Regions from separate parts of the Shewanella sp. SP2S2-6 genome, predicted to be linked through region 3. Evidence: predicted binding sites of a transcription regulator. Region 3 holds the regulator's gene; each other region holds the start of a gene.
The links. Region 3 encodes LexA, which represses DNA repair genes until DNA is damaged. Its sites were predicted from a motif close to TACTGTATNNNNATACAGTA; they were not measured.
Positions count from the first base shown of each region.

Region 1: the regulator LexA is predicted to act here: its motif matches at 3,140-3,159, upstream of recG (ATP-dependent DNA helicase RecG).
Region 2: the regulator LexA is predicted to act here: its motif matches at 3,366-3,385, upstream of recA (recombinase RecA).
Region 4: the regulator LexA is predicted to act here: its motif matches at 6,102-6,121, upstream of Q4Q57_RS10210 (DNA topoisomerase III).

Region 1 covers NZ_JAUOEQ010000007.1:103,784-112,111, reverse strand. The annotation lists gene Q4Q57_RS07790 (calcium/sodium antiporter) at 1-264, shown strand, start outside; gene Q4Q57_RS07785 (hypothetical protein) at 479-1,183, shown strand; gene Q4Q57_RS07780 (sensor histidine kinase) at 1,316-2,395, shown strand; gene Q4Q57_RS07775 (response regulator transcription factor) at 2,395-2,991, shown strand; gene recG (ATP-dependent DNA helicase RecG) at 3,176-5,251, shown strand; gene Q4Q57_RS07765 (DUF3014 domain-containing protein) at 5,450-6,346, shown strand; gene Q4Q57_RS07760 (beta-ketoacyl synthase chain length factor) at 6,694-7,428, shown strand; gene Q4Q57_RS07755 (lysophospholipid acyltransferase family protein) at 7,421-8,296, shown strand; gene Q4Q57_RS07750 (phosphopantetheine-binding protein) at 8,280-8,328, shown strand, end outside.
Region 2 covers NZ_JAUOEQ010000047.1:18,292-26,619, reverse strand. The annotation lists gene alaS (alanine--tRNA ligase) at 1-1,272, opposite strand, end outside; gene Q4Q57_RS20310 (regulatory protein RecX) at 1,703-2,173, opposite strand; gene recA (recombinase RecA) at 2,191-3,258, opposite strand; gene mutS (DNA mismatch repair protein MutS) at 3,643-6,213, shown strand; gene rpoS (RNA polymerase sigma factor RpoS) at 6,374-7,354, opposite strand; gene Q4Q57_RS20290 (peptidoglycan DD-metalloendopeptidase family protein) at 7,435-8,328, opposite strand, start outside.
Region 3 covers NZ_JAUOEQ010000014.1:36,745-45,072, reverse strand. The annotation lists gene Q4Q57_RS11490 (ribonuclease T2) at 1-860, shown strand, start outside; gene Q4Q57_RS11485 (VOC family protein) at 940-1,713, opposite strand; gene mtr (tryptophan permease) at 1,862-3,118, opposite strand; gene plsB (glycerol-3-phosphate 1-O-acyltransferase PlsB) at 3,118-5,541, opposite strand; gene lexA (transcriptional repressor LexA) at 5,702-6,322, shown strand; gene Q4Q57_RS11465 (cell division inhibitor SulA) at 6,319-6,831, shown strand; gene coxB (cytochrome c oxidase subunit II) at 7,234-8,328, shown strand, end outside.
Region 4 covers NZ_JAUOEQ010000011.1:74,288-82,615, forward strand. The annotation lists gene Q4Q57_RS10175 (FimV/HubP family polar landmark protein) at 1-340, shown strand, start outside; gene truA (tRNA pseudouridine(38-40) synthase TruA) at 443-1,228, shown strand; gene folC (bifunctional tetrahydrofolate synthase/dihydrofolate synthase) at 1,273-2,544, shown strand; gene dedD (cell division protein DedD) at 2,537-3,295, shown strand; gene Q4Q57_RS10195 (CvpA family protein) at 3,411-3,899, shown strand; gene purF (amidophosphoribosyltransferase) at 3,957-5,471, shown strand; gene Q4Q57_RS10205 (hypothetical protein) at 5,680-5,967, opposite strand; gene Q4Q57_RS10210 (DNA topoisomerase III) at 6,134-8,272, shown strand.

The DNA.
Region 1 (8,328 bases), on a different contig from region 3:
GATATCGCTATCGGTAACGTTGTTGGCTCTAACCTGTTCAATATTTTGGGTATTTTAGGCGTTACCGCCATAGTGCATCCTGTATCGTCACTCGGTTTCCAACCCTTCGACTTTATGGTGATGTTAGCCTTAGCCATAGTGATTCTGCCTTTTGCATGGACGGGATTACGTATCGGCCGCCGCGAAGGTTCTGTGCTGCTACTGGCCTATTTAGGTTATATGGGTTACCTGATTAACCAAGCGAGCGCTCAAGCTTTGGTATAACACCCAGCGGTAATATCCACTTGAAACACCGGAGCCTCTCCGGTGTTTTGCTATCTGGGTTTCGCACTTTTAAAAAAAGACAAGTTTAACACCCTTAAACTGATGACATTTGTCATGCTAAAGCCATGACCTTTGTGTCTGCATTTCTCCAGTCGAATTTCTGATAATGAGTCCGTACCCAAACACGGGGAAATTTACTCAATAAGGAAATACCATGAAAATATTATTACTCGTCTCAAGCTTAGCGCTTATCAGCAGCCACACGTTTGCAGCGTCGCCCTCTAACGCCAACATCACCAGCATAGATGCGGCCTCAAACTCGATGAACCTAGCGCAGCTGCAACAACTGAGTGCCAGCACCCAAGATTACGACAAAGCCTATGCGAACTATCGCTTAGCCATTAGCGCCAATGTCATGGGACAAAAAGCCCTCGCCAGCAGTGCACTGACTAATGCGCAAACCGCATTAGAAGCCTTAGAAACCAGCCAAGCTGATGCGGAATCCCTCGCGCTGTTATCGTCGGTTTATGGCATGCAAATCGCCTTAGACAATAGCAAAGGCGCAACTCTCGGCATGAAATCAGCCAAAGCCATTGCCAACGCCGAGCAGTTAGAACCCCAAAATCCACGGGTCGCGTTGGTTAAAGCGATCGCCGCCTACAACACGCCTGCTATGTTTGGCGGCAGCATGCAAAATGCTAAGACGCTCGCCACCACGGCCATAGAAAGATTCGCCCAACCTTGCGACGACATTTGTTGGGGTGAAGCCGAAGCTTACACGTGGCGCGGGCTCGCTAAACAGGAATTAGGCGATAGCCAAGGCGCGAGTGAAGATTGGCAACAGGCTATAAAAGTGCAAGCAGATTACGGTTGGGCAAAATTTTTGCTTCAACAAAATCAGCAATTAAGTGCAAACTAGACCAAGTTGTTAACAGGGACTGATGGCGCTGACCCCAGCGCCAATCCCTAAACAGAGTAAATCAACACAGATGCCACCTTCGGGCATTCAACGAACAACGCTTAACAATCAACGCTGTTTCATAGGGGCATTATGACAATCACGCATCTTCAGCTCGAACGAAAACTTGCTTGGGTGTATTTGATAAACTTAGTGTTTTATCTTATCCCTCTAGCCATAAATCCCTATCCAAGCTGGAAAATCGCCCTCAGTTTTGCTGTGTTAATCCCTTTTATTGCCAGCTATTTTTGGACCTATAAGTGCAATAACCGTAGCGCCTATCGGCCCATTCTGATTATGGTGGCGATAGCAATAGCGATCACCCCAATCAACCCAGGATCTATCTCACTATTCACCTTTGCGGCTTTTTTCATTGGCTTTTTTTACCCTCTAAGGACCTGTCTATTGGCGCTTGCTGCCATCATCGGACTACTGTTTGCCCTCAATGAGATTTACCACTTTAACAGTTACTACTTTCCGCTTTACGGCTCGGGGTTAGTGCTCGGCGTGGGTATGTTTGGTGTCGCCGAACGCAGACGTTATCGGCATAAATTAAAAGAACAGCAAAGTGCCCAAGAAATTACCACCTTGGCCACTATGCTTGAGCGTGAGCGTATCGCGCGCGATCTACACGACATTATGGGCCACAGCTTATCTTCGATTGCGCTTAAGGCGGAACTGGCCGAAAAACTGCTGGAAAAACAAGAATACCAACTAGCCACTATCCAGCTTAATGAACTCGGTCAAATCGCCCGCGAGAGCCTCAGCCAAATTCGCCATACTGTATCGGATTACAAACATAAAGGACTCGCGGATAGCGTGACACAACTGTGTAAACTATTGAGGGAAAAAGGGATCAGTGTCGAGCTAACAGGCAGTATCCCCAAATTACCCGCCAGAATGGAGAGTCAGCTAGGGTTAATTGTCACTGAACTGGTGAATAATATTTTACGCCATAGCGGCGCAAGTCAATGTATTATCGACTTTATTCAACAGCCAGAACGACTAATCCTTGAAGTCAAAGATAATGGCACAAGTAAACCTATCGCCGAAGGCAATGGCCTCACTGGCATACGCGAACGTCTCGACAGCTTAGGCGGCAGCTTGAGCTATAATCTCGAACAGGGATATGCATTTACCGTCAGTTTACCTTTGCAGGGAGCAACAGATTAATGAAGATTTTATTGGCGGAAGACCAAGCCATGGTGCGAGGCGCGCTCGCCGCACTCCTCACGCTTGCGGGAGGCTTTAATATCACCCAAGCGAGTGACGGCGACGAGGCCCTAGGCCTACTCAAACAGCAAAGCTTTGATCTCTTGCTAACCGATATCGAAATGCCTGGCCGCACAGGCCTAGAACTGGCAACTTGGTTAAAGGATCAACATAGTCAAACTAAGGTCGTAGTCATTACCACCTTTGGCCGCGCGGGCTATATCAAACGGGCTATCGAAGCCGGTGTCGGCGGGTTTCTGCTAAAAGATGCGCCCTCGGAAACCTTAGTCAACGCGATTCAACAAGTTATGGCGGGTAAACGGGTGATCGATCCTGAACTTGCCATGATGGCAATTGGTGACGTCGACCCACTCAACGATAAAGAGCGCCGTGCTCTTCGCCTCGCCAGTGAAGGCAAATCCACCGCCGACATCGCCGAAACCCTCTTTATCGCCGAAGGCACAGTGCGCAACTACCTCTCCGAAGCCATAGCCAAACTCAATGCTAGCAACCGAATCGATGCAGCACGCATCGCCAAACAAAAGGGCTGGCTGTAATCACGCTCACGGTTAACTACTCTTTCGTTCATATCGACAATTTTTGCGGCCTTAGCCGAAACCTAAGGGCCGCAAACTGACGTTAATTATGCAGGCAAATAAGTCCCTCATTCTGCTTGAGATTGCCTTACGCTTATTCTCTGTTAATATATGTATAAATTCACAGTGATTGAGTGCTAACGACTTGCAGCAATTGGATCTTGTTCCGATCACCGACCTCAAAGGCGTCGCCAAAAAGGTCGCGGAGAAACTCGCAAAGCTCGGCATCACAACAGTACAAGATCTGCTGTTTCACTTACCCCTGCGCTACGAAGACAGAACCCAAATCTATCCGATTGCCGCTCTTATGCCCGGCAGTTACGGCACCATAGAAGCTGAAATCCAATCGACGCAAATCATCCAAGGCCGCAAGCGTATGCTGGTCTGCAATGTGCGCGACGATACGGGTAGCTTGAGCCTGCGCTTCTTTAACTTTTCCGTCGCCCAGCGTAATGCCATGCAAAACGGTTTGATGATCCGCGCCTACGGTGAAGTGCGTCGTGGTGGTCATCAAGCTGAGATAGTGCATCCAGAATATAAAGTCGTGTATCCCGGTGAAGATGTTCATCTGAGCGATACCCTAACGCCGATTTATCCCACAACTGAGGGATTAAAACAGGCGAGTTGGTTCAAGCTGACCGAGCAAGCTTTGGTATTACTGGAAGATGGCGGCTTAACAGAGCTGCTGCCACCGCAGTTGCAACCGAATAACATTAGCCTTAAACAAGCGCTGCAGACGCTGCATCGACCTCCTGCGGGGATCTCTCAGTTCGATTTAGAGTTAGGCCAACACCCAGCACAGCAGCGACTCGTACAGGAAGAATTACTCGCCCACAATCTCAGCATGTTACGCCTAAGACAGCGCAGTAATTTAGACACAGCGGTTACCATGCAGGCCACAGGACAATTGCTCAATCCTTTCCTCGCCGCTTTACCCTTTAAGCCCACGGGCGCCCAGCAAAGAGTGGTGGCCGATATAGGCAAAGATTTAGAAAAACCGCACCCTATGATGCGCTTAGTGCAAGGGGATGTAGGTTCAGGTAAAACCTTAGTCGCAGCGATGGCAGCCCTGCAAGCGATTGAAAACGGTTATCAAGTTGCCATGATGGCGCCAACCGAGCTATTGGCCGAGCAGCATGCGACTAACTTTGCCGCTTGGTTTGAGCCACTCGGGCTTAAGGTCGGTTGGCTGGCGGGTAAACTCAAAGGCAAGGTCAGAGCGCAATCCCTTGCGGACATAGAATCCGGCGCCGCCCAGATGGTGATTGGTACCCATGCTATCTTCCAGCAGCATGTGGTCTTTAACAAACTTGCGTTAATTATCATAGATGAGCAGCACAGATTCGGCGTACACCAACGCTTAGGTCTACGTGAAAAAGGCGTGAGCCAAGGGTTCCACCCGCATCAATTAATCATGACGGCAACGCCGATCCCACGCACGCTAGCGATGACGGCCTATGCAGATCTCGACACATCCATTATAGATGAACTGCCGCCGGGACGGACACCTGTGACCACAGTGGCGATTGCCGATTCACGCCGCAACGAAGTGCTCGAACGGGTACGTAACGCCGTCATCACAGATAAACGTCAGGCCTACTGGGTGTGCACTCTGATTGAAGAATCCGAAGTGCTCGAATGCCAAGCCGCCGAAGACACGGCCGAAGAACTGCGCCTCGCCCTGCCCGAGCTCAATATCGGCCTCGTGCATGGCAGGTTGAAGAGCGCCGAGAAACAGCAAATTATGGCCGATTTTAAGGCGGGCATCATTCATCTTCTTGTGGCAACGACAGTGATTGAAGTCGGCGTCGATGTGCCTAATTCCAGCCTGATGATCATTGAAAACCCTGAACGTTTAGGTTTGGCACAACTACACCAACTGCGCGGACGAGTCGGTCGAGGCGCCATCGCAAGCCATTGTGTGTTACTCTACAAGGCGCCATTGAGCCATACCGCCACCCAAAGACTGAGTGTACTCAGGCAGAGTAATGACGGTTTCATCATAGCGCAGAAAGATTTAGAAATTCGTGGCCCAGGTGAAGTGCTTGGCACTAAGCAAACGGGACTGGCCGAGCTGAAAATTGCCGATCTGGTGCGCGATCAAGCTTTGATCCCGCACATTCAAAAACTGGCAAATCATGTGATGGCGCAGGCCCCCGAAAAAGTCGATGCGATAATCTTACGTTGGCTCGGGCACAAGCAGCACTATGTGCAGGCTTAGGCAGTAAAGGGGAAAGGCCGAGGAGTGACATCTGCCTCGATACTCAAAATAAATTGTTTATGTTCAGCTAAGCGCTATAGACAAGCGCATGGAAACTTGCAAAATGAACCAGCGGTATTCCAATAGTCCGCTCTTGCACTTTAATGTTAGCTGCATGTATTCACCAAGTTACCTTGACACTCAAGCGAAGGATGTAAAATGCAAGTTAATCAAGATGATAGAATAACACCTCAAGAGACTTCTTCTAGCAGTAATCGCTTTGCGCTTTTTGCGATAGTGCTCGTCGTGCTACTTTCTGCCGGAGGATATTATTACTACAGCGGTGACTCAGATTCACCTAAACTCATCCCTAACGCGCCAATTGTATTACCTGAAACACCGCCATCTGAGCCTATGACGCTCGAAAGTGCGCCAGAGCCAGAAACCACTGAAACGACGCCTGCTGTTACAGAAACGAACACCAACAGCACAGAAGCCCCTGCGGTAACTGAGACGGAAGTGGTTGCTGAACCTGTACCTGCACTGGCTGAAAGTGATGCATTCGTACAACAAAAAGCCCTCGCCATTATCGATAACAATGTGCTGGGTTCTGCATTAGTGCAGCAAGATCTCGCGCGCCAATTTGTGGTGTTTGTCGATAACTTAGCTCAGGGCGAATTGACCCGTAAAGTGAGTCCACTCAAAGGCCCAGAGAAGCATTTCTCGGTTTCTGAAATCACCAACAAAGTGTATTTAAATCCTGAGGGTTTCCACAGATACGATGCCTATGTTGACTCGATTGCCAAAATGGACGAACAAACGTTAATGGTCACCTATAAGCAAATGACGCCTATGCTAGAGGAAGCCTTTACCGAACTCGGCTACAGCAACGCTAAATTCAACGACAGAATGCTGCAAGCGATTAAAATACTGCTCGCGGCGCCTATCATTGAAGATCCGATTGAGCTGAGCTCTATTAGCGTTAACTATCAATTTGTTGACCCTAACTTAGAGGCACTACCTAGCGCGCAAAAACTGCTGATCCGTATGGGTCCAGAAAATACCCGCAAGCTAAAAGTGGCTCTACGTAAACTCGAGAACCAGCTGGCACAGTAAAACCATGCCGTGGTGAAGACAAAAGGCGCTCGGTGCGCCTTTTTCATTTTGACCGTAAATCGCTAGGATAAAAAAGCCTGTCGAATGAGAATGCTATTGCGATATTTGTTACACAAATTCGATCTAACTGCCGAAAATCGCAGCACTTGATCCCATTGCATTAACCCATACAATGCAAATGGCTTCATAAAAACGCGGGGCATGGTGTAGAATGGCCCCGCTGTAGAGGTCATTCCAGCGTCATTCATCAAACGCGTTTACACCTCACTATGGTATGACAATCCATCAATGTTCTAACTTAGTTAGGGATAACTAAGACAGCTTAAATTTAGTGTCGAGGCAAAGTAGTGCAACTAACATTCAGCATTCTCTCTTGGGGCGCTTGGGCCCCCCAATATCAGCATCCGCAAAGTTGGCAAACTTGGTGCAAAAACTCGGCTGAATTAAATCTCGACACACCACAGTCTGATACCATAGCTCCCGCACTCAAACACGTTCCCGCCATGCAACGCCGCCGTTTTAGTCGCTTAACTAAGATGATGCTAGAGGTGAGTTTTCAGTGCGATATGCCGGAAAACTGCCGCTCTATTTTTGCCTCGCGCCACGGAGAGTTGCAGCGCACCATAGGACTGCTCGAAGACATTATCGCCAAACAGCCCTTATCGCCATTAGGATTTAGTCAGTCGGTGCACAACACCGCCAGCGGCATTTTTGGCATAGTGGCGGCCAATACCGCGCCGTCGACCTCAGTTGCCGCAGGTACCGAAACCCTATCACAAGCTATGGTTGAAGCCTTCGCCCAGTTACACCAGTCGCCAGAGCCCTTGCTGTTAGTCTTCGGTGATGATCCTGTGCCACCTGTGTACGATGAGTTTACCCAAGAATTTGAATTACCTTTGGCCCTCGGCTTACAGCTCGCGCCCTTCGATGCGCCCGCTTCAGTCAAGCTCACTGTCAGCCGCATCTGTGAGTCGACAGCATTAAACCCTTTGACCTATGGCGCTTTTATCCACGCCCTAGCGACAACGCAAAATATTTCAGGCTGCTTATCCCAATGGCATTGGAAACTTGAGCATGTTTAATACTGCCCACAGCCATGACGCCGCCAAGGGTTATGAAGATTCAATGCACAATGCCGCTTATACCTTGCCGGAGACTCGCCGCGCTGGGCTGAATTATGTGCCACGTTGGTTAGGCGGCGTGAGTTGTTATATCGCCTTTGGCTTAGGCGGCTTATTAAGCTCCTTGACCATTTTACCTTTGCTACGTTTTTGGCCTGGTACACCCGAGGCGCGGATTATTCGAGTCCAAAAGGCCGTGCATCTGATGTTCAAAGGTTTTGTCGCCATGCTCACTTGGGCGGGCGTGATCCACGTTAGTACCCACAGAGCACAACAACTGCATGACGCCAGAGGCGTTATCGTGATCGCCAATCATCCCAGTTTAGTGGATGTGGTCGTGTTGATAAGCCTCATGCCCAATGCGGGCTGCATAGTCAAACAAGGTTTATGGCGTAATCCATTTTTGCGTGGTGTCGTGTCCTGCGCGGGTTATATTCCCAATCGCGGCGCCGAACTTATGCTAGAGGATTGCCGCGAAGTGCTCGCGAGGGGCACCAATTTAATTATCTTCCCCGAGGGCACACGCACGGTTGTCGGCGCGACCATTAACGACTTTGCCCGCGGCGCCGCCAACATTGCCTTAAGGGCCGAAGCAGATATTTTACCTGTGGTGCTGCGAACCAATGTCCGTGGTTTGACAAAGGAGCAACCTTGGTATGAGATCCCAAGGCAAACCATGGGGATGGCCGTTGAAATCGGCGCAACAGTTTCTTACCAGAAGTACCAAGCGGCTTTAGGTGAGCATGCAAAAATGGCCCGGCAGCTGACGCGGGATCTTGAACACTACTATAAACAACAACTCGAAAATAATTATGAACTTAAACAATGAAATAAAGCAGTTAATCATCGACTGTCTCGATC
Region 2 (8,328 bases), on a different contig from region 3:
TTCGAAACCTGCTTCATCGACAATGATGTTGCGCTCACGACAGACGTCAGCGGTCAAATCCATTGGGAAGCCATAGGTGTCATACAGCTTAAATACGGTTTCGCCGTCTAAGGTGTCGCCTTTCAACTCGTTTAAGGCCGTATCTAAAATACCTAAACCACGTTCAAGCGTACGGGCAAATTGCTCCTCTTCCGCTTTCAGCGCTTTTTCAACAATGACTTGCGTCTCAGCTAACCCTTTAGCCGCATCGCCCATCACCGCAATCAAAGATGGAACCAACTTATAGAAGAAAGCTTCGGTCGCGCCCAACTTGTTACCATGGCGAACTGCGCGGCGGATAATGCGGCGCAGCACATAACCGCGGCCTTCGTTCGACGGCATAACACCATCGGCAATAAGGAATGCACATGAACGGATATGGTCGGCAATGACGCGCAGTGACTTCTCGCTTAAATCGCTTACGCCGATGATTTCTGCCGCTTTAGCGATCAAAGTACGGAATATATCGATTTCGTAGTTAGAATGTACGCCTTGCATAATCGCGGCGATACGCTCAATCCCCATGCCAGTATCTACCGATGGCTTAGGCAAAGGCAGCATTTCACCTGATGCTTGACGGTTGTACTGCATGAAAACGATGTTCCAGATTTCGATGAAACGGTCGCCATCTTCTTCAGGACTGCCAGGACGGCCACCCCAAATGTGATCGCCATGGTCATAGAAAATTTCAGTACAAGGGCCACAAGGACCAGTATCACCCATTTGCCAGAAGTTATCTGACGCATAAGCAGCACCTTTGTTGTCGCCGATACGGATAATGTTCTCGGCAGCAACACCAATTTTTTTATTCCAGATTTCAAAGGCTTCATCATCTGTTTGATAAATCGTGACACACAGACGTTCTTTCGGCAGCTTTAACGTTTCAGTTAAGAATGTCCAGCCAAAGCGAATCGCTTCTTCTTTGAAATAATCACCAAAACTGAAGTTACCCAGCATTTCGAAAAAGGTGTGATGACGTGCTGTATAACCGACGTTATCTAAATCGTTATGCTTACCACCGGCGCGTACACAACGTTGAGCAGTGGTCGCACGCGTATAATTGCGTTTGTCCATGCCAAGAAACACGTCCTTGAACTGGTTCATGCCTGCATTGGTAAATAAAAGTGTGGGATCGTTGCCTGGCACTAATGAACTACTGTCCACAACTTGATGACCATTGCTGCGGAAAAATTCGAGGAAAGCGCTTCTAAGCTCTGCTGTAGTTTGATACATGAAATCATCCTGAATTGGGTAAGCATTACCAGCTACGCCTTAGGCTAGCCGTATTTCTATTTGCCCAGCATTATAAGCAGACTGAGGAAGGACGACCAGCCTTGATTGGTGATATATACCCAAACAACCTCAAGATACAGAATTCAGCGGAGATTTAACGCACTTTAGGCAAGACGGTTATTTATAGACCTAGTGGGCTAAGTTAAGAATAACCAACACTGCATAAAGTGCGTTAAAGCCCACGTAAGAGTGGCTAGAGTCAAAATGGCAAGGTAAAGAGTAATTGATGACGATATGAATTTTGCGCGATTAAGGCCAGTGTCGAGTGAATTTAACTCGATATCAAACCTAATTGTACTAAGCCTATTGAGTGATATTTAAAGGAGCTTTGCAGTCTTAAGGTTACATCGCAATCGATGAGTTGAGGCAATTAATAATCGTCGTCGAGATCATTGGGATCTGAATCTAACGCATAAGTGATTTGATCGTAGCTAAAGCCTTGACCCATTAAAAAGCGCACTCGTTTGGCCTTTTCCTTCGCGATAAGATCCCGAGCTTTAGAGCCCTTCACTTCTGTTACGCGGGGAACACCATATTTTTTGGTGGCTTTATCTTTTGCTAGCTCAAACCAGTCACAATCACTATTGGTTATCGCCGCTTCAATACAATCTTTAGACAAGCCTTTTTGCGCTATCGCTTGGCGGATACGGATAGCACCGTGCCCTCGACTAATGTGGCTACGCACCAATAATTCAGCATAGCGATTATCATTGATAAAACCGGAGGATTCACAAGCGTCGAGTACAGGTTCGATATCGTTAAGGTCGAAGCCTTTCTCGAGCAATTTATCGCGGATTTGTAAGCGGGAATAATCGCGGCGCGCTAACAGCGCGACCGCGATTTGACGGGCTGACTGACTCAGAATACTTCGCCTGTTTCTAAATCAACATTATCTTCCGTGCTATCATCATCTTTAGCAGCCAGTGCACTAGGATTGCTCAAAAGTAACTCACGTAATGTCTTGTCAATTTCAGTAGCAATGGCTGGGTTTTCAGTCAAATATTTACCAGCATTAGCACGGCCTTGACCGATTTTATCGCCTTTATAACTGTACCAAGCACCCGCTTTTTCAATCAACTTATGGGCTACGCCTAAGTCAACTAACTCACCAGTACGGTTAATACCTTGGCCATAAAGGATTTGGAATTCGGCTTGCTTGAACGGTGCTGCAACCTTGTTTTTCACCACTTTAACGCGAGTTTCGTTACCGACTACTTCATCGCCGTCTTTAATGGCACCAGTACGACGAATGTCTAAACGAACAGAAGCATAGAACTTCAGCGCGTTACCACCGGTTGTCGTTTCTGGGTTACCGAACATCACACCAATCTTCATCCGGATTTGGTTGATGAAGATAAGTAAGGTGTTAGATTGCTTTAAGTTACCCGCAAGTTTACGCATGGCTTGGCTCATCATACGTGCCGCTAAGCCCATGTGAGAATCACCAATTTCACCTTCGATTTCAGCTTTAGGCGTTAATGCCGCCACTGAGTCAACGACGATAACGTCAACAGCGCCTGAGCGAGTTAATGCATCACAAATCTCAAGCGCTTGCTCGCCGGTATCCGGTTGTGAACACAGCAGGTTATCAATATCTACGCCCAATTTTTTAGCATAGATAGGGTCGAGTGCATGCTCAGCATCGATAAAGGCACAGGTTTTACCTTCACGTTGCGCTGCGGCAATCACTTCTAAAGTCAGTGTCGTTTTACCTGATGATTCAGGACCATAGATCTCAACGATACGACCCATTGGCAAACCGCCAGCGCCTAAAGCAACGTCCAGAGATAGAGAACCGGTAGAAATGGTCTCAACATCCATAGAGCGATCTTCACCCAGCTTCATGATGGAGCCTTTACCAAATTGTTTCTCAATTTGGATCAATACCGCAGCAAGTGCTTTCTCTTTATTTGGATCGACCTTCATTCCAGTTCCCTCATCAAGACAAGCCTTAAGCTGTCAAAAGTAATATTCAATTTACAAACGGGTAATTCAAAAAGCCGCGCTTTTTGTCTTAATTCTGCTGACTAGTATACTGTACAATCATACAGTATCAAGACCTGTGGCTGAATTATTTTTAGCTTATGGGATTTTTTAATATGGCCAAGGTTTTAGCGAATATCAAATCGGATATTGCATCCCTTTGACGAATATCCGTCATCAAGGGCTCAATTTTCGGTAAATTATTGCTAAGATTGGCGCAGCAAATTTTGCGTGGTCTTTTTAGCTGAAAATTGTACAGCAGTCTTCTGCTTCCATAGCGCTTAATCCCACATAACCACGGCAGTCACAACGGACGATAACGATTTAATGAATGTAATTGATACCGATGATTTAGAAAAACATACTCCTATGATGCGTCAGTACTTGACCATGAAAGCAGAACATCACGACATGTTACTGTTTTATCGCATGGGTGACTTCTACGAGTTGTTTTATGACGATGCTAAACGTGCTTCTGAGCTGTTAGGCATTTCACTCACAGCACGCGGTAAAAGTGGTGGCGATCCTATCCCCATGGCGGGACTGCCTTACCATGCTGTGGAAGGCTATCTTGCGAAATTAGTTCAAATTGGTCAATCGGTTGCGATATGTGAACAAATTGGCGACCCAGCAACCTCTAAAGGACCAGTTGAGCGTAAAGTGGTGCGTATCGTCACGCCTGGCACCTTGACCGACGAAGCCCTGCTGCAGGAACGCCAAGACAATCTATTGGCAGCGGTTTATCAAGGTAAAATCGGTTTTGGTTATGCCACTCTGGATGTTTCATCCGGACGTTTTGTGATTGCCGAGCTCGACACGCGAGAGTCATTAGAAGCTGAATTGCAACGCACTAATCCCGTTGAAATTCTCTACAGTGAAGACTTTGGCGAACTAGGTCTACTAAACGGTTTTAAAGGTAAACGTCGTCGCCCTGAATGGGAATTTGATTACGACACTAGCATCAAGTTACTACTGGCTCAGTTTGGCACAAAAGACTTGCATGGTTTTGGTATTGCAGATGCACGTTTATCACTGCAGGCTGCAGGTTGCTTGATGCAATACGTCAAAGACACACAGCGCACAGCCCTGCCCCATATCAATGCCATTACCCGCTTTAATCAAACCGATAGCATAGTGCTCGATGCGGCAACGCGCCGAAATCTAGAACTCACTCAAAACCTTGCCGGTGGTCGCGATAATACCTTAGCCGCAGTATTGGATAACACGGCGACGCCTATGGGCAGCCGCATGTTACAACGCTGGATCCATCAGCCGCTTCGAGATCCAAAACACATCCAAGCACGCCAACAGGCGGTGACTGAACTACTCGATACCGCCGCCCACGAAGGTTTGCATGAACAGTTAAAAGCACTTGGCGATATTGAACGTATCATGGCAAGACTCGCGCTGCGTACCGCTCGCCCAAGAGACTTTGCCCGTTTACGTCAAGCGCTGGGCTTACTACCTGAATTACAACAGAGTTTAAGCACACTGAGCGCGCCGCACACGACTCAATTACGGCAACACTTAGGTGAGTTCCCCGCTGAACAAGCCTTACTTGAGCGCGCGATAGTAGATAATCCTCCCATGCTTATCCGCGATGGCGGAGTGATCCGTGAAGGCTACAACAGCGAATTAGATGAATGGCGCGGTCTTAGCGAAGGTGCGAGCGATTACTTAGTACAACTCGAAGCCAGAGAAAAAGAACGTACAGGTATCAACACACTTAAAGTCGGCTATAACCGTGTACACGGCTATTACATCGAAGTGAGTCGCTTGCAATCCTCGCAAGTGCCACTCAATTACCAACGACGTCAAACCCTTAAGAATATGGAGCGTTATATCACGCCTGAACTTAAGGAGTACGAAGAAAAAGTGCTCTCGAGCCAAGGTAAAGCACTGGCACTCGAAAAGCAGTTATGGGAACAATTATTTGATCTTATTCTGCCAAAATTACATGAATTACAAGCTTTTGCTCGAGCGGCGGCAGAACTTGATGTGTTAAGTAACTTTGCTGAGCGCGCCGAAACCTTAGGCTACACTTGCCCAGAGCTGAGCCAAGATATCGGCGTACAGATAGAGGCTGGTCGTCACCCAGTGGTGGAGCGTGTGAGTCAAACACCGTTTATCGCTAACCCAGTCACCTTGCACAATCAAAGACGTATGTTGATTGTAACCGGACCTAACATGGGCGGTAAATCGACCTATATGCGTCAAGTCGCTTTGATCACGCTGATGGCCCACATTGGCTGTTTTGTGCCAGCAGATCGCGCACTGATAGGCCCTATCGATCGTATCTTTACCCGTATTGGCGCCTCTGACGATCTGGCCTCTGGCCGTTCAACCTTTATGGTAGAAATGACAGAAACCGCCAACATTCTACACAACGCCACCGCCAGTAGCTTAGTGTTAATGGATGAAATCGGCCGCGGCACATCCACCTATGATGGTTTATCGCTCGCTTGGTCGGCAGCAGAGTATTTAGCCCAGCAAGTCGGCGCTATGACCCTATTCGCCACCCATTATTTTGAATTAACTCAGTTACCTGAATTAATGGCTGGTGTTTACAATGTGCACCTCGATGCCATTGAACACGACGATACCATCGCCTTTATGCATGCAGTGCAAGAAGGCGCCGCTAGTAAAAGCTACGGCTTACAAGTTGCGGCGCTTGCCGGCGTACCAAACAAAGTGATTAAAGCCGCTAAACATAAGTTGCAGCAATTGGAGAGTCGCGATCATCAAGCTGAAGGAACGAGGACGCCTATTCAAAGCTTACTCGCGTTACCTGAACCGGTTGAGAATCCAGCGCTAACGAAGTTAAGTAGCATTAATCCCGATAACTTAACGCCAAAACAAGCACTTGATTTGCTCTATGAGCTGAAACGTCTGAGCTAACACTCTGTGAGCGAGTGATATTCGCTAAGCGATATTATCAGCAATACAAGACTAGAAACAACAACGCCCACTCTTTAGTGGGCGTTTTACTTTTATCGACTAGACCTAAGCACTAGACTTAAAACCTTAGCTAGACATCTTGAGTAACAAAGATGCGGTATTAGTTTCTAAATAAAGCTTCAACAGATAAACCTTGAGATCCTAATAAGTCGCGTAAACGTTTCAATGCTTCCACTTGGATTTGACGTACACGTTCACGGGTCAAACCAATTTCAGCACCCACATCTTCGAGTGTAGAAGGTTCATAACCTAACAGACCAAAACGGCGGGCTAACACTTCTCTTTGTTTAGTGTTTAACTCATTGAGCCATTTGACCACTGAATTAGAAATATCTTCATCTTGCACTTTATAGTCAGGGCCAACGTTATCGTCATCGGCTAAAATATCCAGCAACGCCTTGTCATTATCGCCCCCCAAAGGCGTATCGACAGAGGTGATTTTCTCATTCAGCTTAAGCATACGGCTGACATCAGCACTCGACACTTGTAGTTTTTCGGCAATTTCTTCGGCCGTAGGTTCGTGATCGAGTTTTTGTGCTAACTCGCGAGCGGTGCGCAAGTAAACATTGAGTTCTTTAACAACATGAATAGGCAAACGAATCGTACGAGTCTGATTCATAATAGCGCGCTCAATGGTTTGTCTAATCCACCAAGTCGCATAGGTTGAAAAACGGAAACCTCTTTCTGGATCAAACTTTTCAACGGCACGAATTAAACCTAAGTTGCCTTCTTCGATAAGATCAAGCAGTGCTAAACCACGATTGTTGTAACGACGGGCAATCTTTACGACCAGACGTAAATTACTTTCAATCATGCGATTGCGGGATTTTGCGCAGCCTTTTAAGGCTTTACGGGAAAAGTAAACTTCTTCTTCTGCGCTAAGCAGTGGGGAAAAACCAATCTCACCAAGGTAAAGTTGAGTGGCATCAAGATTTTTTTGCAGGTCATCTTGAACCTGTTGCTCTATTCCTAGCTCTTGAACTAAGTCGGATGCAACTTCTTCTTTTTCAAGATCGAAGTCAACGGTTTCTACGGAAAAATCTACTAGTGCTTCTGCGGCAGTGCTTTTTATGCGGCTCATGATTAAATCTCCCAAACCTGATTAAACTGCTGAATTAGTGCAATTTCCTATCCTCCATTTGCCAACAAGGCCCCAAGCAATCATTGTTTGGGTAAATAAGTAAGTGGGTTTACAGACTGTCCATGGTAACGAATTTCAAAATGTAACATTACCCGATTGGCACCTGTACTGCCCATTTTCGCAACTGTCTGCCCTGCGAGGACATGTTGCTTTTCTTTGACTAAGATCTTGTCCGTATGAGCATAAGCACTAAGGTAATCGTCACTATGTTTAATAATCACTAAATTACCGTAACCCCTAAGAGCACTTCCTGCATATACCACCCGCCCATCTGCAGCAGCTTTGATGATATCTCCCCGATTTCCCGCGATCTTAATGCCTTTATTTCCCTGCTCATTGGCAGAGTAAGTCCCGATTAACTTCCCTCTTACTGGCCACTCCCACTGACTCACACTGGTTGGTAGTGTCGAAGTCGGTGGAACCATGATTGAGTTAACGTTTTGTTGGGAACTTGTTACAAGGTACGCGGGCTTAGCTTTCTGATCAAGTGTTTTTTTCAGATCATTACTTGACTTAGCGTTTGTTTGAGAAACTTGATTATCTGATTGTTTTTTATCAGTTTTACTAGAATTATTACCCAAGGAACTCGTTTTCTTTCCATCTAAAGTCGTAGATTTGGACTGACTGCTCGACTTAGTATTCGTTAAATATAAAATCTGTCCGGGGTAAATTGTATAAGGGTTATCTAATTGATTAAGTTTAGCTATTTCAGAAAAATCCTTTCCTGCTCCCCAAGAAATAGAGTAAAGCGTGTCGCCTTTCTTAACTTTATATGAATTAGATTTAATGTGGCCTTTGTTGTTTTTAGAGTAGCTATGGGAAATGTTTTCGACGGGCGCGGGTCGGCTGGCCTGAAAGCTGCAGCCTGCAAGCAGAAATATAAAGCAGAGGTTTAAGACTAAACCCGCATTCAA
Region 3 (8,328 bases):
AGTCTCCCATGCGGTGGATCAGTGGCGCTTGTGGTCAGTATCTTTCCAATGTTGCCGGCAGTAATGTATCGACACCTGCAACAGCGGTAGAACCCGCGCAAACCACCACGGCATCGAACATTAAAGCCAAAAGCCGAGATAGCCTTAAAGAGCATGGCACACCAGAGAAACGCCAAGGAGATCAATGCCAAATCGGCGGTGAATTTGACGCCAACGTGCTGGCATTAAGCTGGCAAAGCACCTTCTGCGAACTCTATGGCCGCCGCAAAGCCGAATGCCGCGCCCTCAGCCAAACGCCAGAATCGAGCCAGTGGCAACACTTCAGCCTGCACGGACTGTGGCCGAATAAACAACAATGCGGCACACGTTATGGCTATTGCAGCACAGTCAAACTGCAACCAAATGATTTCTGTACTTATCCTGAGCTTGAACTTAACCCATCGGTGCGCAAAAATTTAGAAGAAGTCATGCCAAGCGCCCAATATGGCACCTGTTTAGAACGCCACGAATGGTGGAAACACGGCACTTGCCGTAGCCAAGACCCTAACGAGTACTTTTTATTGGCAACCCAGCTGACCCAAGCGGTCAATGCCTCGGCATGGGTACAAAAATTTATTCATGAAAACATAGGTAAAAGTGTCAGTAAAAGTGAGTTAAACCAAAGTTTTGATAGCAGTTTCGGTCAAGGTGCTCACGCTAAAATGAGCCTAGAATGTGGCAAGGGATTACTGAGTGAAATCCGCATTAATTTGCCCGAGGTCATTAAAGCCTCAGACTCCTTGCCTAGCCTACTCGCCAAGGCTAACAAGGCAGGCAGAGGCTCCTGCCCTGAGACAATCATGATTGATAATGCTAATTAAACAGATGGTTAGACACATAAAAACGGCGACTGAGTGTCGCCGTTTTTAATCTTAAATGTGACTCGTCCTAAATATGGCCTTACATCTGATTAAGCTCGATCACCGCAAAGGTGGCACCTTGAGCATCAGCTATCACAGAGAATCGACCCACATCGGGGATATCACTGGGCGGAATGCACACTTGCGCGCCTAATGCTTGGGCTTTTTCTGCAAATGCATCGCAATCGGCTACGGTAAAATAAAGCAGCCAATGGGGAGAGATATCGCCCCATTCTGGCATGATGGTCATCATACCGCCGATGGATTGCCCATCAACTTGCCACTCAGAGTATTCGATGTCTGGCATATCGCTGAGCGTGTTAGTCCAAGGGAATATTTTGCAGTAAAAGGCTTCTTCAGTACGCGGCTCTTTGCAAGCCAGCTCAACCCAGCAAAGGGTATTGAGTTCACCCTGACGGCGAGCACCTATGTGGTTCTTCGCTTGCCACAGTGCAAAACGTGCGCCTTGCGGATCGCTCACCTGCGCCATCACGCCCGCATCTCCCACAATATGCGGCCCCATGTGCACTTGGCCGCCCGCAGCTTGAATAGCTGCAATGCTAGCATCCATATCATCCACGGCAAAGTAGACACGCCAATGACTGGGGATCTGCGACTCAGACTCAGGAATTTGGTACATGGCGCCTAAATCATCACCTGCTAAATTAAATAGCGAAAAATGACCTTCCTGGATTGGCATGTCTACTGAATCCCAACCAAATAACGCTTGGTAGAATGCCTTAGCAGCTTGCCAATCGTGGCTTGCGAGTTCAACCCAACATGCATGTCCTTGTGCGTACTGAGTAATTTTCATCATTTGCTCCTTCGTTTTTACAATCATTCGAGTTAAGCCTGAGTTCGGGCTTCTGTACAGTGTCGGGATAAAAAAGATCTGCAGGATTAAAACTCAATCGCTAAATACAAAAAAGCCCTCACATGGAGGGCTTAAATCATCGAAAAAATTAGGAATATTGCGGCAGTAAATTTGCCATCGCGAGCAGATGACAAGCACCCGTGACTATGCCAAATAACACCACAAGAATAATCAACGGTGTACCGCCTATCACTCTAAAACCTGTGCTCTCGGGGAATAACTGCCGCGATTTATAGGCCATCAGCGCCGGGACGATTACCGCCCACACTGTCGCCGCTAATGCCGCAAAGCCAATCGCCACCAAGAAGCCGTCGGGGAACAATAATCCTAAAATCGTCGGCGGCACAAAGGTCACTAACGCGGTTTTCATCCGGCCCGAGCGAGAATCGTCAAAACCAAACAAGTCGGCTAGATAATCGAACAAACCTAAGGTCACCCCTAAGAAAGATGAAGCCACGGCCAAGTTAGCAAACAGCGTTAACATACTGTTCAACCAGCTACTCGCCATCACCTCGGACAAAGCGCCCACCAAGACGCCCATATTGCCGCCTTTGGCAATAATATCGATAAACTGGCTGCGGGGAATATTGCCCATAGTCGCCACTAACCAACAGGCATAAATCACCAGCGCGATAAAGGTGCCGACGAAAATCGCCTTGATAATGGTGGTGGAATCTTTGCCGTAATACTTCACTAAGCTGGGAACGTTACCATGGTAGCCAAAGCTGGCAAGACCAAAGGGTAGCGCCGCCCACAGATAAGGTGAAAAGCTACTATTACCATCGGGTTCGAGCAACTTAGTCACATCGATTTCGATCAGTAAATTGCCAATAGCGAGGAAGAAGGTAATGATCATACCGCCGAGCATAATCGTGGTAATGCGATCCACGGCCTTAGTGCTGATCAACACTATGCTCGCCAATACTATGGCAAACACTAGCCCTGCCACACTTTGCGGTAACTCAATTCCCATGCCCTGCAAGCTGTGATTCACAATCGAGCCACCGCCGCTGATATAGGCATAGGTCAAAATATACAGCACGAACGCGATGGAAACGCCGTTCACTATCCGCCAAAACTGCCCTAAGGTTTGCTTGCTTAAAGTATCGAAGCTGGCACCGGGCTCGAAATGCAAATTGGTTTCGAGTAGCAATAAGCCCGACATCAACATGCAAAACCAAATGCCCAATAACATTAAAATCGAATAGCCAAACCACATACCTGCACCGACCACGGGCAGAGAAAACATCCCAGCACCTACGGTCGTGCCAGCAATAATCATGGCGCCGCCGAGCAAGGACTTACCTGCGGGCTTATGCTTAGCCGCATTCATATGATTTGCCATTAAACTGTATGCTCCGCGGTGACACTCGCCACTATCGTTTGTTTCACTGACGGACGTAATAAGCTATTGGCTTGATCTCGTATGCGATTGATATTGGACTTATCTTGGTTATCCGCCAGATATCCCAATTCTTTGAGCTTAACGCTCAAGGTGCCGTAAAGTTTCTTATCGTAGAACTCAGGCGCGGTAATGCCATGCAAAGCGCCTAAACGCTGGGCAAGTAGATGACTCTCAGACTCAAGTTCTGAGCGCTCCATCTTAGGTCTGTTCGCTAACAGGTTGAAAATAATCGCATAGCGTTGCAAGGTCTCGCTCACGGAACTGGCTAACAATAATAGTTGGCTAGTGTGCTCTGGCACGACAGCTAAGGTATCAGTCTCGACCACTAACCCTTGTTCAATGAAGAAATCCAGCACTTGATTGACATAGGCAGGTACATCTTTAATGCCCATAAAGAGTTCGGCTTTCAGCAGTGGATAAAAATCGGCAACGATTGACACCACTTGCTGACGCGGGATCTGCTCATTATGCGTTAAGCAGCTCGCAATTAATGACGGCACAATAAATAAGTGAATGATATTGTTACGATAGTAAGTCATAGACACAGCCTGACTCGCTTCGATAGACACGATTTCACCTAAAGGATCGGCACACACAACAAACTTATTCAGCTCTAAACCTTGCTGCACTAAATGCTTACCATCACCTTCGGCAACCGAAGTATAAGTAGTGTAAGGCACTTTTTTGAGTAGGGTCAGATACAGATCAAGCTGACGTTCCAGCAGACTGCGCTCTAAGGCATTTTGATCTGTGGCCAGCAACACTAAACTCGTCAAGGTCACCGAACTCGCCGCCGCCGCATCGTTGATATTTGTCATCACTCGATTCGCCAGCACGTTTACAGCTGGCGTTAACCAGCTTGGTTTTTGCTCAGGATCATCGGCCAACTCAGTACGCCAGTTTGGCGCGCGCTCATTTAAGAAGTTTTGCAGGGTTATAGGCTCGCCAAAGTTCACATAACCTTGACCGAAATTACCCAGTTTGCGGATCGCGCCAAACACTTGCCACACAGATTCTTTTTTCTTTTTCTTACCACTTAACTCTTTATGGTACGTCGCCACTTCCATCACATGGTCATAGCCTAAATACACAGGCACTAGCGTGACTGGACGCTCGATACCGCGCAGCACACTGTTCATAGTCATAGCAATCATGCCGGTTTTTGGCGCCAATAGACGACCCGTACGTGAGCGGCCGCCTTCGGAGAAATATTCCACCGAATAACCTTTAGCAAACAGTTGATCTAAATACTCACGGAATACTGCGGTATACAGCTTGTTGCCATTAAAACTACGGCGGATAAAGAAGGCACCACCGCGACGGAACATAGGTCCAGCGGGCCAGAAGTTGAGGTTAATACCTGCGGCAATGTGCGGCGGAACCATACCTTGATAGTACAAAATATACGATAACAGCAGGTAATCCATGTGGCTGCGATGACAAGGTACATAGACAATCTCGTGGCCATCGTGGTGCAGCTGACGAACTTGCTCGGCACCTTTGATGTTGATCCCGCTGTAAAGCTTGTTCCACAACCAAGTTAAGAAACGCTCGGCAATACGCACTAAGCTATCTGAGTAATCTGCAGCGATTTCATCAAGATACTCAATGGCTGTCTCGCGCGCTTGGGTCTCAGAAATCTTTTTGTTGGCCGCTTCTTCTTGAATCGCTTTACGCAAGGACTCGGATTTGAGCAGCGAATGAAACAGTGCTTGGCGATTTGGCAGCACAGGCCCTGTCATCACCTTACGTTGACGACGGAAATGCACCCGCGCTACCCGCGCTAACTTATGGGCGATCCCCATGTCAGTGCCGTGTTCGTCGGCCATGTATCGCAGAGATACCGCATTTGAAAACTGTACGAAGTTATGTCGACCTAAGAATAGAATCATCAAGCATTTGCGCAGCCAAGTCGGGTTTTCCCGCTCAAACACAGCCGCCTTCATAGTGTCGTCTTCTTTCCCTGGCGTGCGGCCCCAATACAGGCTCACGGGCACCAGTTGAATGTCTAATTCAGGGCGCTCCTTATGCACGGCCAACAAACGCATAAAGCATTCGAGGAAAGGCTCGTTACCGGCACGCTCACCAAACAGCGGCTTACGCCCTTGAAGGCAGACAACCCGAGGCGCAATCACACCATTTGCCACTAAAGGCTCATAGGGGCTCGGCAGTCCTAACTTAGCCGTAATTTCGCTCAGGGCAGCGATGTCACTCAGCGATTCCGTTTTCATCACATAAGCAAGGGGTCTGGAGGCATCCAGATTCAGATCGGCAAAGGGATCCTGAGGCACAACAATAGTGTGCACTAAGTGTTTTTGGATCCAGCGTAATGATTTCAACCAAAGAGAGTCGTGTTTAGGCATTATTCTTATGCAATTAAGTACGTTTACTAGCCCGGTAGAATACCAGACTATGGGTAATATTCGCTAATTCTCTCCAACATAGCTAAAAAGTGGTTAATACTTGCGCTGCAAATAATACTGTATATACTAACAGTAACTGTATAGAAAAACAGGAAACACCATGAGACCTTTGACGCCACGCCAAGCTGAAATTTTAGAGCTAATTAAACGAAATATTGCCGATACTGGCATGCCACCCACTCGGGCAGAAATCGCGACCCGTTTAGGTTTTAAGAGCGCCAATGCGGCTGAAGAGCATCTTAAAGCGTTGGCGAAAAAGGGCTGCATTGAGATCATGCCAGGCACATCGCGGGGCATTCGCCTACCTGCGGAAGTCGAAGATTTAACTGAAACAGGTTTACCACTTATCGGTCAAGTGGCTGCTGGCGAACCTATTCTTGCCCAAGAACATGTCGAACAGTACTACCAAGTCGACCCGAGCATGTTCCATCCCGCCGCCGATTTCTTACTGCGGGTTAAAGGCGACAGCATGAAGAATATCGGCATTCTCGAAGGAGATTTGCTGGCTGTCCATAAAGTACAACAAGCTAGAAATGGTCAAGTGGTTGTCGCTAGAGTCGACGACGATGTCACTGTTAAACGTTTCGAAAAAAAAGGCAATGTGGTCTATCTACACGCCGAAAATGAAGACTATTCCCCGATAAAAGTGGATTTAGGCTATCAAAGTTTAACAATTGAAGGACTCGCCGTCGGTGTGATCCGTAATGGAGATTGGCTATGAACAAACTACTTGGCAATGCACCCCGCCATCCGGGCTTGTGGCTCGATGAAGTCCGTGATGCCGACTATGACTGGCACCACGCACCTATCGCCTGCATGCCAACTAAGACTCAAGGCCGCCAAGAGTTAATCCATTTGAGTGCGCAACTCGCCCAGTTAAGCCAACAGGGTCGTTGGTTAGTACTCATCAACCCACCGAGCATTGGCTACAAACAAATGCTCGCCAATGCAGGCGTGCGTATGGACAGAGTCTTGCTGGTGCACGCTAAAGATGAAGTCGAAACCCTGTGGGCGATGGAAAAAGCCTTAACAAGTGGTACGTCCAGTGCGGTTATTACTTGGACCCAATCACTGGATGCACGCGATAATCGTCGCCTGCAAATCGTCGCTAAAAGTGCCCGCGCCATGGGTATAGTGCTAGAAGACGTAAACAGTCACTTACATGGCGACGTACGCATTGAGCAAGGCAATCTCTTCGGCCAACAATCTTTTTTTAGCGCTGTACATTAAATATTCATTTATTTTTTTACCTTGAAAGCCGCCTCGCCTATGAATGTGAGGCTTTTTTTTGGCAATTTTTCAGACAATTAGATAAATAAGTGATCTTGATCAATATTTAAACAGCAAGTATGGTTGATTTAGTCGGCGATGATATATCGCCGCCCGTGGCAAATAAATCGAGCCGTAATCGAGTTCAAAATGCCACTAAAAATAGAGAACAGATTTATTTCAGTCGTATGTGCCAGCGTGGCTAATACCAGCAGTAACAATACTTAATTAAAAGTAACAGCCGCCAACGCACGTTGAAGTCAAAAACGCTTTTTTGGGAACTGAAGAGTTTGCATAGAGTTGAGACTTACTGTGTTGCTCTTCTTTGTAGTTGCTATTCGCAATTGGCAGAGGAGAAGTCTTGTGAAGCAATTGTTGTATTGTTTACTCGTGGTGTTATTCGCACCACCGTTGGCCGCCGCGGACATGCGGTTCAACATGACCCCTGGCGTAACCGAGATCAGTGGCAAGGTTTATCACTTGCACATGACCATCTTGTATATCTGCTGCGCCATTGGCCTTGTGGTCTTTGGCGTGATGATTTACGCCATGATCAATCACAGAAAATCCAAAGGCGCTGTCGCGTCGCACTTTCACGAAAGCACTAAAGTTGAAATCGCTTGGACGATTCTGCCATTTATCATTTTGATCTTAATGGCGATTCCAGCGACAAAAACCTTAATTGCTATGGAAGATCCCAGCAATGCCGATCTCACCGTTAAAGTCACAGGTTCCCAATGGAAATGGCACTACAGCTATTTCGATCAAGACATTGATTTTTACAGCATACTCGCAACCCCAAGAACACAAATCGACGGTACCGAAACCAAAGGGGAAAATTACCTTTTGGAGGTCGATAAGCCGCTCGTGCTACCGATAAATCGCAAAATCCGCTTTTTAATGACCTCAGAAGACGTCATTCATTCATGGTGGGTACCTGCTTTTGCGGTGAAAAAAGATGCTAATCCTGGGTTTATCAATGAGGCCTGGACTCGCATAGACAAACCCGGCATTTACCGTGGTCAGTGCGCCGAACTTTGCGGTAAAGACCATGGTTTTATGCCGATTGTAGTGCAAGCCTTACCCGAAGCCGAGTTTGAAGCTTGGGTAGCGGAGCAAAAACAAGCTGCAGGCGCGGCGGCAGAAGCTGCTCAAGCTGCATTGTCACAGACCCTTAGCAAAGAGGAGCTGATGACCCAAGGTGAGCAAGTTTACCTCGGTCACTGCGCAGCCTGCCACCAGCCTAATGGCGAGGGGTTACAAGGCGTATTCCCACACCTCAAAGGCAGTCCGATAGCAACGGGACAGCTCAGCGGCCACCTTGAAATCGTGATCAACGGTAAAACGGGTACGGCCATGCAAGCCTTTGGTAAGCAATTGAATGCACAAGAAATTGCCGCTGTGATTACCTATGAGCGTAATGCGTGGGGTAATAATACTGGCGACGCTGTGCAGGCC
Region 4 (8,328 bases), on a different contig from region 3:
GAAGTTTGTTCCTGAGCATGATTTAACGAATTTCCAAAATGAAAACGGCTTTATCGACATCGACAAGTTGTTGAATGATGCCGATGAAGACGGCACAGATACCGATTTGTATTCGGAAGTCGACGTGGAAATGAGTGATGTCGGAGCCTTAATTGGCGATGCCGCTATGATTGATGTCGATGATGAAGAAAACTCAGTCAACGCTAAGCTGGATTTAGCCCGCGCTTATATCGAAATTGACGACAGCGACAGCGCCAAAGCCCTGCTCAAAGAAGTGCAAATTGACGGTAATGAGCGCCAGCAAGATGAAGCCGGACGTTTACTCAAAGAGATGAGTTAATCCCGATTGAGAGAGTTTCAACCTAACGGCGCCTTCAGCGCCGTTTTTTTTATGGGCTGCTGTGATAAAATGCGCCGCAAAATCAATTGTGAGGAAAAGTGGATGCGGATTGCATTAGGTATTGAATATGACGGCAATGGTTATTTTGGCTGGCAACGTCAGGCCGAAGTCGATTCAGTACAAGGGCAATTAGAACGGGCGTTATCGATAGTGGCTAATGAGCCTATCGGCGTCTTTTGCGCTGGCCGTACCGATGCGGGCGTGCATGCCACAGGCCAAGTGGTTCATTTTGAAACCAATGCCATTCGTAATGAAGGCGCATGGACCTTAGGGGTGAATGCTAATTTGCCCGACAATATTGCGGTGCGTTGGGTTAAAGAAGTCGACGACAGTTTTCACGCGCGCTTTTCGGCCACAGCCAGACGCTACCGTTATGTGATTTATAATCACAGTTTTCGCCCTGGAATTTTACGCCATGGTGTCAGCCATTATCACGGTGATATCGATGCTGACAGAATGCACCAAGCGGCGCAGGCACTCTTAGGTGAGCAAGATTTTACCAGCTTTCGCGCAGTCCAGTGCCAGTCAAAAACGCCGTTTCGTAATGTACATTGCGTCAATGTTACGCGCCAAGGCATGTATGTGATTGTCGATATCGCCGCCAACGCCTTTTTACACCACATGGTGCGCAATATCGTCGGTTCATTATTAGAAATCGGTTTAGGCAATCAGCCGCTGACGTGGATGTGTGATTTGCTCGCGTTAAAAGACAGAAACCAAGCCGCAGCGACGGCTAAACCCCATGGGCTTTATTTAGTTGATGTGACTTATCCAGAACAATATCAATTGCCTAAACTCGCCCTTGGGCCATTATTCATGTTGGATTGAAAAGATCTTATTTGAGAGATAATCGAATACGAGGATGTACGGACATGCTAACAGCGCCAGCGTCAAATGCAGCATTGGAACAGTGGTTGGATTATTTGTTATCCATACATCCAACCGAAATCGATATGGGATTAACCCGTGTTTCTAAGGTCGCGAAAACCCTTGGCCTATTAGATTTAGGCCAAAGCAAGATAGTCACTGTCGCTGGCACAAATGGTAAAGGTACAACTTGCGCCATGCTGGAAAATATTCTGCGATTATCGGGTTTGACTGTGGGCGTATACAGCTCGCCGCACATGCTGAAATACAACGAGCGAGTGCGTATTAATGGCAGCGACGCCAGTGATAGCGCCTTTGTCGCCGCCTTTGAGCAAATTGAAGCGGCGCGCGCCGAGATTTCCCTGACCTTTTTTGAATACGCTACGCTTGCGGGCCTGATACTGTTTAAAGCCGCCAAGCTGGATGTAGTCATCTTAGAAGTCGGTTTAGGTGGACGGTTAGATGCCACCAATATTATCGATGCCGATATCAGCGTGGTGACCTCGGTCGATTTAGATCATGAAAGTTATCTGGGGAATACCCGCGAACTCGTCGGCCGAGAAAAGGCGGGTATTTTCCGTCACGGTAAAGCTGCAATTGTCGGCGAGCCCAACTTGCCGCATACCGTCAATGATGTTGCCAATGAGGTTGGCGCCATCTTGTATCGCGTCGGCAACGAATTCAGTTATCAAGTCCATGGCAATCTGTGGGACTTTCAAGGCCAAGTGCTTAAACTGCACGATTTAGCGTTACCGACCTTGCCGCTACCTAATGCGGCCACGGTATTGGCCGTAATTGAACAGGGTTGGCCGGATATCGCGCCCGCTATTATTGCCCAGGGTATTAGCACTGCTCGGTTAACCGGTCGATTAGAGCGGGTGAGTGAGCAGCCGTTAGTGCTACTCGATGTGGCGCATAATCCCCATGCGGCGCGTTTTTTGGTGCAGCAATTAGCGCCAATGGTCGTAGGTAAACGCGTATTTGCCCTTTGTGGCATGTTGAAGGATAAAGATATTGCGGGCGTGTTGCCTGTGATCCATCCTCTGGTCGACACTTGGTATTTAGTGAGCCTTCATGGTGAGCGTGGCGCGAGTTCTGCCATGCTACGCAAAACCTTAGCACCCGAGGCCAGCGCATTTGAGTTTGAGAGCATAGCTGAGGCATGGTCGGCATTAAAAGCGCAAATTAACCCAGATGATGTGGTAATTGTGTTTGGCTCCTTTTACACTGTGGCAGGTTTTAAGTCTCAATTTATGCAGGAAGTCCGTTTTGTCTAGCCAGTTTCATAATCGTTTAGTCGGCACTGTTGTGCTGGTTGCGCTTGGAGTGATTTTTTTGCCAGATATTTTGGATGGCAAGAAAGATCGCCAAGAAGAGCAATTTTCCGAAATACCTTTGCGTCCGACTGTGATTGAGCAGCAAAAAGCCGACGATGATATGTTTGAAGTCTTGTCGGCCGAAGACACTGCTGCGTTAAGCGGGGCAGATGCCGTCTTAGCTGAGACAGGCAATAATGCCGACAGTGAGAAGTCAGCCGCGCTTGTCATCGCTAAGCAAGACGTTAAGGCGGACGTTAAAGCTGAGGTGAAAAAGCCAGAGGTTAAGCAAGCAGAAGTTAAAAAGCCTGAAGCGAAACCAGAACCTAAAAAAGAGCCACCTAAGGCGACGGTAAAAACGGAGCCCGCTAAAAAAGCTGAGACTAAAGCGCCAACCGTCGCTAAGACTGAAAAGCCCAAAGCAGAAACGCCTAAAGCCAGTACTGCAAGCCGTGACAGCTTAAAAAGTGGCTTTACTTTGCAGCTTGGCAGTTTTAACAACGCAACCAATGTTAAAGCTTTGGTTGCACAGCTGCGTAAGAGTGGTTTTAAAGCGTACACTATTCCTGAAAACCCTAAAGATGGCGTATTAACTAAAGTGTTTGTCGGACCCGATGTGTCTGAGGCAAAGCTGAAGAAAGTACAAGTTGAGGTGGAAAACCTCACACGTCTCAAGGGCTGGATTGTTCCTTTTAATCCCTTAGAATCTTAATGGTGATACAAGACTCGAGACTGAAAATGATTTATTTACCTCACTAGGGGTGAGAATCGTTTCAGTCTCTGGTAGAATCGCGCCGTCTTAAAGCCCATGTCGGAAAGCCATCTCAATGGTTTGGATTGATTACGCTATCATATTCGTCATCGGATTATCGACTCTCATCAGTCTGATCCGTGGATTTGCCAAAGAAGCCATGTCCTTAGTGGTATGGTTTGCGGCTTTCTTTGTTGCCAGCCAATTTTACCAAGATTTTGCCGTTCACTTAACACAAATGAACGATGAGATGCTGCGTAATGGTGTTTCTATTGCCATCCTCTTTATTACCACTTTGGTACTCGGTGCCTTAGTTAACTATATTCTCGGACAACTTGTTGTCAAAACCGGATTATCTGGCACTGATAGGCTCTTGGGCCTATGCTTTGGTGCTATTCGAGGCGCGCTTATTGTGAGCGCCTTGTTGTTTTTCATGGATGCTTTTACAGGCTCTCCCAACTCCCAATGGTGGAAAGATTCTGTGCTAGTACCCGAATTTGGCGTTGTTATTCAATGGTTTTTTGACTATTTGGAAAATACCTCCAGCTTTGTACCCAAACTATAAGAAAGAAAATAAAATAATCCTAAGTGATAGAACATCTTACAATGAGGAAGCTTACCCATGTGTGGTATCGTCGGAATAGTTGGCCAATCATCGGTTAATCAGACCATTTATGATGCACTGACAGTGTTGCAGCACAGAGGTCAGGATGCGGCAGGTATTGTGACCATTGATCGTGGTGCTTTCAGACTACGTAAAGCCAATGGTTTGGTTAAAGACGTTTTTGAAGTCAAACATATGCAACGCCTACAAGGTAATGCTGGTATTGGCCATGTGCGTTATCCAACTGCGGGCAGTTCAAGCGCATCTGAAGCGCAGCCTTTCTATGTTAACTCGCCATTTGGGATCTCATTAGCCCATAACGGTAACTTAACCAACACAGTCGAATTAGCCGAAGGGCTGATCAAAAAACGTCGCCACGTGAACACCACTTCGGATTCTGAAGTCTTGTTAAACCTGTTGGCCGACGAACTGCAAAAAACCACGAGTTTGACCCTGACGTCGGAAGAAGTGTTCGATGCGGTCGCTAACGTACACCAACAAGCTCGTGGTGCCTACGCGGTTGTTGCCATGATCATTGGTCAAGGCCTAGTCGCGTTCCGTGACCCATTTGGTATTCGTCCTCTGGTGTTAGGTAAGCACGAAACGCCAACGGGTACTGAATATATGGTCGCTTCTGAAAGCGTGGCACTCGATGCCGTCGGTTTTGAAGTGATGCGTGATGTGGCGCCAGGTGAAGCGATTTACGTGTCAATTGATGGTCAGCTGTATACCCGTCAATGTGCAGCAGAACCTAGCTATGCCCCTTGTATCTTCGAATTCGTTTATTTTGCCCGTCCAGATTCGACTATCGATAAAGTGTCTGTTTATGCCAGTCGCGTAAACATGGGCGCTAAGCTTGGCGAGAAGATTAAGAAAGAATGGTACGATCACGATATCGATGTGGTGATCCCTATTCCTGAAACCTCTTGCGATATCGCGCTGGAAATTGCCCGTTGCATGGACTTACCATACCGCCAAGGTTTTGTGAAAAACCGTTATATTGGCCGTACTTTTATCATGCCGGGTCAACAGGAACGTAAGAAGTCAGTGCGTCGCAAGTTGAATGCGATTAACACTGAATTCAAAGGCAAAAATGTCTTGCTGGTGGACGACTCTATCGTTCGCGGTACGACGTCTGAGCAAATCATCGAAATGGCCCGTGAAGCGGGTGCCAAGAAAGTGTACTTTGCCTCTGCCGCACCGGAAATTCGTTTCCCGAACGTATATGGTATCGACATGCCAACGTCAAACGAGTTGATCGCCCATGGCCGTGATGCCGATGAAATCGCCAAGTTAATTGGTGCAGATGGCATTATTTTCCAAGACTTACCTGATTTAATCGAAGCGGTAAGAATGGAAAATCCAGCGATTAAGCGTTTCGAAACCTCTGTTTTCGATGGTCATTACATCACTAACGATGTGGATCAAGCGTATTTAGATCACTTGACGCAACTGCGTAATGACGATGCTAAAGCGGATCGTAACAAAGATATCGGTACTAATTTAGAGCTGCATAACGTCTGTCACCCATAAGGTGAAACGTTAGGCGGATAAAAAGCCAGTGATAATGTCATTGGCTTTTTTTATGGCTTTTTTATGGAGTGTTAACAGCTACTTGGGAAAGGTATCGCGATTGGGCGAGGGGGAACTTCTATGAGTGTTTGTTCTCGACATCCGAGTACTCAATCCATTGTTGGAGCAGCGAGGCTGCTGATCTTTTCCGCCATAGGTTTTGTCGTGTTTATCCCCAGATCCACAGCAGCATCCACACCCCGAATAAGCTGCTTAAGCTATGGCGGGTGACTTGGTGTTTTAGCAGTAGCGATAAACTCACCGCAATGGGCATTACTAGCATGAATCCCCAAGCTAAAGGCATGTCGATGATTTTCATTTGTCCCAGCCAAGTGTTGGTGAACATGCTTATCGCGAGTAACATCAGGCTATGAAATAGCAGTAACTGATTGAATCTTAACATCAATGCTGGACTGATTGTCATCGCCTGCCGCGCATTTATTGCAAACTGTCTCATAGCCACTCCTCTAAAATTTAGTGCATTCTAGTAGTTGTTGAGAACTATTCGCAATTGAATTTACACTTGAGCTTTGGTATTTAAGCTCGGTTTGTCACAGAAATTTGCACTCAACGGGCGTTTGGGTTAAATTATACTGTAATTATATCCAGTGCTTGGTGTTTGTATGATCCTCTATATCGCAGAAAAACCTAGCCTAGGGCGGGCCATTGCCGATGTATTGCCTAAACCCCATAAAAAAGGCGATGGATTTATCGAAGCCGCCAATGGCGATTGCGTGTCTTGGTGTGTCGGTCACTTGCTCGAACAAGCAGAACCTGATGCCTATAATCCCGAATTTAAGTCGTGGAAATTCGAGCACTTGCCAATAGTTCCAGACAAGTGGCAACTAAAACCTAAGGCCGCAACTCGCAGTCAACTCACAGTGCTAAAACGATTAGTCAAACAAGCCAACATGCTGGTCAATGCGGGCGATCCCGACCGTGAAGGGCAGTTACTCGTGGATGAAGTGATTGCCTATCTTGGCGTGAGGGGTGACAAGTTACATCAAACTCAGCGTTTACTGATCAGCGACTTAAACCCACAAGCCGTAAAACGGGCGCTAACGCAGCTGCGCAGTAATCGCGAATTTATTCCTTTGTCCACATCGGCCTTAGCCCGTAGTCGTGCCGATTGGCTCTACGGCATGAATATGACCCGCGCGTACACTATCCAAGGTAAAAAGGTTGGTTATCAAGGCGTATTGTCCGTCGGGCGAGTGCAAACGCCTTTACTCGGGCTAGTGGTGCGCCGTGATGAAGAGATTGCTAATTTTCAATCTAAACCTTTCTATGAAGTGCTAGCGCATTTGGCGACCGAAAAGCAGGAAGCCTTCAGTGCTAAGTGGCAACCCAGCGAAGCTTGTCAGCCGTATATGGACGAAGAAGGGCGAGTACTAGCCAGAGGGTTAGCGCAAAATGTGGTGAGTCGCATCAGTGATAAACCTGCCTTAGTGACTCAATTAGTGGCTAAGGACAAGAAACAGAATCCGCCATTGCCCTACAGCTTGTCCGCGCTTCAAATTGATGCGGCAAAACGGTTTGGCATGAGTGCTAAGGATGTGCTCGATACCTGCCAGAGTTTGTATGAACGCCATAAACTCATTACTTATCCCCGTTCCGACAGCCGTTATTTGCCCGTCGAGCAACATAGCCTAGCGCCGTCGGTTCTTAAGGCGATTAGCGGTGGTGCCGCTGAGTTACTGCAAGGCGCCGATGCCCCCGATCCACGGCTTAAATCTAAGGCATGGGATGATAAAAAAGTGGATGCCCACCACGCCATCGTTCCTACCGAGAAAACGGCTAACTTATCCAGCTTAAGTCAGCGTGAGAGGCAGTTATATCTTCATGTGGCCCGCCAGTACTTAGCCCAGTTTTATCCGGCCTATTGTTACAGTGAAACCACAGTACAAGTGACAATTGAGGGCGGCTTATTTAATACCAAGGCGCGTCAGGATAAATCTCTTGGCTGGAAGCAGCTCTTTGCCCGCCAAGAGCCAAATGGCAGTAAGGCGAGTGGTAACAAGTCGACGGAAGAAAGCGCGGGTAAGGATGATGAGGAGAATGATGAGGAGAATGATGAGTTTATCGGCCAATTACCGCCTCTGAAACTAGGTCAGGCTTTGCATTGTACTCGGGGCGAGTTACTAGAGAAAAATACTCAGCCGCCAAAGGCCTTTACCGATGCCACTTTGCTTGGTGCTATGACGGGGATTAGCCGTTATGTGACCGACCCTGAGATCCGTAAAATTCTTAAAGAAACTGATGGATTAGGTACTGAGGCCACCCGTGCTGGTATTATCGAATTGCTGTTCAAACGCGGTTTTTTACAACGCTTAGGTAAATCTATCGTTTCGACGGATGTGGGTAAGGGATTAATTAACAGCTTACCCGCGAGTGCAACAACGCCTGACATGACCGCCCTGTGGGAAGCCAGCTTGAACGGTATTTGTCATAAAGAAACCTCCTATCAAGCCTTTATGCAACCGCTGCTCGGCACTTTATCCACGCTTATTCAAAATGCAGGAGCACAACTGCCCACCGCGCTTAATGGTTTAAAAGGCCAAGGTTATCGTAAAACGGCTGGGAATAAATCTGGTTATCGCAAGTCGTATTCTAAAAAATCAAGTTCAGCGAAAGGCATCGGCACAACAAAAAACGATGGTTCCAACAACTATGGTTCCAAAAATACCAGTTCTAAAAGTTCGGTAACTCGATCAACCAGTCGTTCCGCTTCTAATAGCCGCAAATCTACAACAGCAGTGTAATGACACAGTTGTAGCATACATGTCGTTATTGTCTGTTGATGTAATGACGACATTTA